2 regions of the Granulicella pectinivorans genome follow, and region 2 is predicted to be linked to the other one. Evidence: riboswitches for the same ligand, from Rfam matches in the RefSeq annotation. Region 2 holds a riboswitch; the other holds the start of a gene.
The links. A riboswitch is a leader RNA that binds a small molecule or an ion and turns the genes downstream of it on or off. The one in region 2 is predicted to bind cobalamin.
Positions count from the first base shown of each region.

Region 1 (3,209 bases), 480 kb from region 2:
GGTTATGGCGGCTTCAACGAAGTTTGCCGCGATGTTGCCGTTGGTGCGGAAGTGGATGTGGATGTAACTTGCGAGGACGTTGCGGTCTGCGGTGCCAAAGCCTTCCAGCTCCTGTTTGCTCGCAAGAGAGTAGGAGATGCGGTAGGCCTTCGACAGCGTCGAACGATCGACGTCGGACGTGACGTCGGAGTGATGGAAGCTATGGCCGCGAAAAGTCGTTCCGGCAGGCCCCAAGAGGCAATCGTGGAGCAACTCGACGGTGACGTAGCCGAAACGGACGAGACGTTGGGTCATCGCAAAGGTGAGGGGAAGCAAGCCCGCGAAGGAGATAGAACGACCGTCTTTCAGACGCAACGATTCGCCAAGATAGATCATGCCGCCGCACTCCGCGTAGATGGGTTTGCCTGTGGCGGCAAATGCACGGATCGCCATCAACATTAAGTGATTGTCGCTGAGGGAGTCTGCGTGCAGCTCCGGATAGCCGCCACCGAGGTACAGGGCGTCGAGGTTGGGTGGAAGGGCTCGATCGTGGAGTGGGCTGAAGGGAACAATCTCCGCTCCGGCTTGGCGGAGGAGATCGAAGTTGTCCTCGTAGTAGAAGCTGAAGGCCTCATCGCGGGCTACTCCGATACGGACTTGCGCGGCGGGGGCGGGCGTCGAAGCGAATGCTTCGAATTGCATGCCGCACTGCAGGGTGAGCAGAGCATCGAGATCGAGGTGGGTTTCGGCCAACTGCGCCAGCGTGTCCAGCCGTTGCGCGTTGTGCGCGGCGGACTGCTCTTCCGCTGTCTGCAATCCGAGATGGCGTTCCGCAATGGCGATGGCCGGTTCGCGTGGAAGCCATCCGAGCAGAGGCGTGGCGCAGCGAGAGTGAATGGCCGCCTTCAACATGTGGAAGTGACGGTCGCTCGCTACGCGGTTCAGGATGACGCCGGCGATGTTGAGTTGCGGATCGAAGAGTTCGAAGCCGAGGACGACGGCGGCGATGCTGCGCGCGCTCTTTCCGGCGTCCAGGACGAGGACGACGGGGAGTTGAAGGAGGCGTGCGATCTCCGCGCTGCTGCCTGCGTCTGAGGCTCCGTCCTTGCCGTCGAAGAGGCCCATCATGCCTTCGACGATCACTGCATCCGCGCCTTGGGAGGCCGAGGCGAAGACTGCGCGGTTGCTCTCGTGGTCGAGCATCCAGGTGTCTAGATTGCGGGAGGGCCGGCCGGAGGCCAGGGTCTGATGGCCGGTGTCGAGGAAGTCCGGGCCGCCCTTGAAGGGCTGCACGATGAGTCCACGTTTTCTAAAGGCGGCGATGAGAGCGAGGGTCACGGTCGTCTTGCCGACGCCGCTCGACGTGCCCGCGATGAGAAATCCCGTCATGACGCAGGGGTTCCTTTCGCGTTCAGCGTGTCGCGCCGTGTGACAACGGATATGACCATGAAGACTCCCAGACCTGGGAGAGGATGTTCGATGAAGAGACAACGGTTCCAGAGACTGGAAACTCCACGCAATGTAGAGACGAGGCCATTGCGACTCCACCTCCCCTCGGAGGCGCGTGCGATTGTCTCTGGCAGGTCTTCGGACTTGCAGGCTACCTACTTGCCCGGTTTCTCAGCCATGAGGCCAATACCTGTTGGGCGTTCGTTCCTGCTTACCGCTGCGGGGCAGTTCCGGATTCTCACCGGATTCCCATTTTCACTCTTTCGAGCACCAGAGATTACTTGAAGTTTAGCATCCCCAGGCACCCATGGAGCGGGGGGAACGTCGAGCTGCGGGCTCGTCAGAGCGTGTGTTCGATGTTTCTTCGGCACCGACGCGACAGGTTCGTTGCTGCGTGCTAAGAATGGATACCGTATGAATCATGACGCTGCCGCCATCTTCCACACCACGCTTGCGACCCTTGATGTCGGGGAAGCGGTTCGAGACGCACTCTCGGTAAGCGCCGATGCGTTGACCGTCACAGGCCGCACTCTTCGGGTTGCCGAGCTGGACCACATTGTGGTCCTCTCGATCGGGAAGGCCGGGGCAACGATGTTCGAGGCGGCTCGCGAGGCACTCGCACCCACGCTGCTGCCGATTCAGGCGCTGGTCGTCACGCCGGAGGCGACACTTCCCACCTCTGCGGGGGTCACCGTCCTGCATGGGGCGCACCCTTCGCCGGATAAGGTCTCCCGGCAGGCGGCCGAGGCTGCTCTGGCTCTGCTCCGCACGGCTGATGCCAGGACGCTTGTCCTGTTTCTCATCAGCGGGGGTGCCTCCTCGATGTTTGAATTGCCGCTCGATCCCACGATCCGCATCGATGACGTCGCCGACTTTTACAAGGCGTTGGTGGCCTCTGGCCTGCCCATCGAGAAGATCAACATCATCCGGAAACATTTCTCGGCGGTCAAGGGAGGGCGGCTCGCCGTAGCTGCGGCAGGTGCGGCCGCGCAGGTCACTCTACTCGTCTCCGATGTGCCCGCGCATGCGCTGAACGCGGTCGCCTCCGGGCCGTCGATGCCGGATCCGTCGACGCTGGCGGACGCGCGTGCTCTTCTCGGAGGACTGTCTTCGCCTCTCCCTGATGCCGTTGCGGCGTGCTTCGCCGATCCTGCTCTTCCCGAGACGCCCAAAGATACGGACGGCGTCTTCGCCAGAGCCACCTTCGAGGCCATCCTTTCGAGCGAGCAACTGGCGGCACGCGCCGCGGACGCCGCACGCGCGCTCGGCTACACCGTGCTCTTCGATTCTTCGTGTGACGACCATCCCTATCGGCACGCGGCAGACTATCTGCTCGGACGGGCGACGGAACACGCGTTGCAATATGAGAAAGCCTGCCTGATCTCTGTGGGTGAGGTAGTGGTCACGGTGGACGGCCCAGCCGGCCGGGGGGGACGGAACCAGCAATTTGCGCTGTATTGTGCCGGAGAGCTGGCTCGCCGTGCGCTCCCCTTGACGCTCCTCAGCGCCGGGTCCGATGGCATCGACGGCCATAGTCCCGCGGCCGGAGCCGTCGTCGACCGTACGACGTGGCAGCGCGCCGCAGCCGCAGGTTTCGATCCTGTTCTGGCGCTCAGAAGCTTCGATGCCTACCCCCTTTTCGACGCATTGGGCGACACGCTGATGACCGGTCCCACTGGGAACAATCTTCGCGACCTGCGCGTCTTTCTGAGTGACCGCAATGTGGGGTAAAGCTTTTCACTCCGTTGCCCGCTGCTATGGAAAGGGGCATGCGACGCCGC
Region 1 covers NZ_FOZL01000001.1:4,112,777-4,115,985, forward strand. Annotated here, with positions in the region: gene BM400_RS16515 (cobyrinic acid a,c-diamide synthase CobB) at 1-1,368, opposite strand, end outside; cobalamin riboswitch at 1,541-1,718, opposite strand; gene BM400_RS16520 (glycerate kinase type-2 family protein) at 1,843-3,159, shown strand.
Region 1: another riboswitch for cobalamin. It lies ahead of BM400_RS16515 (cobyrinic acid a,c-diamide synthase CobB); the one in region 2 lies ahead of BM400_RS14380 (ribonucleoside-diphosphate reductase subunit alpha).

Region 2 (3,209 bases):
GCTTGACGGCTCCGGAGGAGACACGGGCGCGGCCGTAGCTGGAGACGGCGACGAAGTCGAAGGTGTTGTCGACCTGGATGGAGCGGGCAAGGTCGGCAAGGAAGATGGCCGCGCCCTTGAGCACTCCGATAAGGACGATGGGTTGGCCGTTCTTCGTGAGGCCGGCGTAGTCCGCGGTGATCTGGTCGCCGATGGCCTTGACGCGAGCGGCGATCTGCTCGGTGGAGAAGAGGACTTCCATGACGGAGGGGGACGGGAAGGAGGGGGTCGTCGTTGCCATAAGGTACTAGCGTATCGCGGATTGGGCTGTGGGAGAACAGTGCTTAAGTCTTGGGTCCCGGCGTCTGGCGCGCTTCGGTATACTTGGGTGCTGGGGCTTTCGGCCCCTTTTGCGAGGGTTATGTATCCGTTTATCAATCTGGGACCGCTACATCTGGGGACGTTTGGGCTGCTGTTGTGGCTGGCGGCCGTGGTGGCGGGGATCGTGCTGCACAAGAACTTTATCCGCAATGGCGTGGACGCCGATGCGCTGAGCATCGTGACGCTGGTGACGATCATGGGCGTGCTGGGCGCGAAGACGTGGCACGAGCTGCAGGATGTCCATGCGCTGGTGGCGGAGATGAAGCAGATTGCGCTGCCCGGCTGGTCCCACCCGATGGAGGTGCTGCTGGGCTTCCTGAAGTACCTCCAGGGCGGGTTCGCGTGGTTTGGCGGACTGGTCTTCGGCATCGGCTGGCTGATGTGGGAAGGCCGGCAGGCTCGTCCGGAAGGTCGGACCAGTTGGGCCGCCGCCGTAAGGATGTTGGACCTCGCCGCTCCAGCGGCAGCCATCGGCTACGGCGTAGGCCGCATCGGATGTCTCACCTCGGGCGATGGAGACTACGGGATCAATACGACGCTGCCGTGGGGTGTGCACATGGCGAAGGACGCGCTGGTGCCTCCGACGCCGCCGGACGCGCTGGTGCAGCCTACTCCGGTGTACGAGTTTCTGTTTGCGCTGCTGATTGGCTGGTTCTTGTGGAGGCTGGGCAAGAAGATGCTGCCTCTGGGATGGCTGACCGGGCTTTACCTGGTGCTGAGCGGCATCGGTCGGTTCCTGGTCGAGTTCGTCCGGGTGAACCCCAAGCTGTATTGGGGCATGAGCAACGCGCAGTTGGCCGCTCTGGTGAGCGTTCTGGCCGGGGTCCTGGTGATGATCGTGGCAAAGGTGAAGCATCAAGAGGTGCTGCCGGCGATCCCCGACGAGGCCGTGGCGGGATAGGGTTTGCGGATAAAAAGAAGACGCCAACCGTGGTCGGACTTCTCCCTGGTAAGGGTGTTAGTTTGTGCCGCAGCAAACAAGCCCACCCAACCCGCAGAAGCTATACCAACAACCCCAAATGACCGCATGGATTCCTTTGGGGGGATTGTAGCCCTTTGGTGCGGGTGTTGTCGGCTGTGCCGAGATATCCACAATTGGTAGTTGCTCTCCAGGTGGGGTCGCAAGCTATAGTGGGTTTATTCCATGGTCACTCCTTCGCGGAGTGTGAAAAGGGAATCCGGTGAAAGTCCGGAACTGCCCCGCAGCGGTAAGCAGGTACGAAAGCCCAAGATGACACTGGAGTTTTGCTCTGGGAAGTCCGGCGATTAGGTCCGATCCTGCAAAGTCCGAAGACCTGCCATCGAAACATTCGCTAGCGCCTCCGAGGGGAGGCGAGGTGGCAGCGTACTTTTGTCCTTCGCGGAGGACGACCCGCTGTTTTCTCGCACGCTTCAGAGGCCAAGGAGATTTATCCATGGCCGCATCCGCAACACACGATTTTGGGACCCTTCCTCCCCCTGCCTCCATACACTCCTCGACGTCCGCCACGCCTGATTTTCAGGTGATTGGCCGCAGCGGGAGTCTCTCCGGTTTCGATCCAAGCCGGATCTCGATTGCGATTACGAAGGCCTTTCTGGCGGTTGAAGGGAATGCCGCAAGTGAGTCGCGGCGCATCCACGAGGCTGTCGATGGGCTGACTCGGCAGATTGTCGAGACGCTGACGCGTCGGGCGGGCGTGGCACGGGCGATCCACATTGAAGATATTCAGGACCAGGTCGAATTGGCGCTGATGCGCTCGGGCGAGCACAAGATCGCGCGGGCGTACGTGCTGTACCGCGCGGAGCGCATGCAGGAACGTCGCAAGCGCGAGGAGGTGGGTGCGGCCCCGGCGCAGCCTCGGCTGAACGTGAAGCTGCAGGATGGGCGGACAGAGCCACTGGATGAGGCAGCGCTGCGGCAGGTGGTGGCGACGGCGTGCGACGGGCTCGATGGTGTATCGGTCGATGCCGTGATGGCGGAGGTACATCGGAACCTTTATGACGGCATTCTGCTGCATGAGTTGGGGCTCGCGCAGACGATGGCGGCGCGTGCGCTGGTGGAGCAGGAGCCCAACTACGCGTACGTAAGTGCGCGACTGCTGCTGAACGGATTGCGTGATGAAGCCCTGGGGTTTGTGCTGCCAGAGGTGGTAAGCGGGTCCCAGCGGCAGATCGATCTGCGCTACGACGAGTACTTCCCGGAGTACATCAAACTGGCGATCAAGCTGGAGATCTTGGATAAGGAACTGGGGGCGTTCGACTTGGTGCGGCTGGCGGCTGCGTTGAAGCCTGAGCGCGACCGGAACTTTCAGTTTCTGGGGCTGCAGACGCTGTATGACCGGTATTTTCTGCATCGGGACCGGATTCGGTTCGAGCTACCGCAGGCGTTCTTCATGCGGGTTGCGATGGGGCTGGCTGTGCGAGAGATCGACCGGGATGCCAGGGCGATCGAGTTCTATGAGCTGCTGTCGTCCTTCGACTTCATGTGCTCGACGCCTACGCTGTTCAACGCGGGTACGCTACGGCCGCAGCTTTCATCGTGCTTTTTGACGACGATCCCGGACGATCTGGATGGGATCTTCAAGTCGATCAAGGACAATGCGTTGCTCTCGAAGTATGCGGGTGGCCTGGGCAACGACTGGAGCGCGGTGCGTGGCCTAGGGGCGCATATCCGCGGGACGAATGGTGAGTCGCAGGGGTTGGTTCCGTTTCTGAAGGTGGCGAACGATACGGCAATCGCGGTGAACCAGGGAGGCAAGCGGAAGGGAGCGGTGTGCGGGTATCTGGAGACGTGGCACATCGACATCGAGGAGTTCCTGGACCTGCGCAAGAATACGGGGGACGACCGCCGTCGCACGCATGACATGAAC
Region 2 covers NZ_FOZL01000001.1:3,628,682-3,631,890, reverse strand. Annotated here, with positions in the region: gene hpt (hypoxanthine phosphoribosyltransferase) at 1-280, opposite strand, end outside; gene BM400_RS14385 (prolipoprotein diacylglyceryl transferase) at 401-1,261, shown strand; cobalamin riboswitch at 1,489-1,677, shown strand; gene BM400_RS14380 (ribonucleoside-diphosphate reductase subunit alpha) at 1,776-3,209, shown strand, end outside.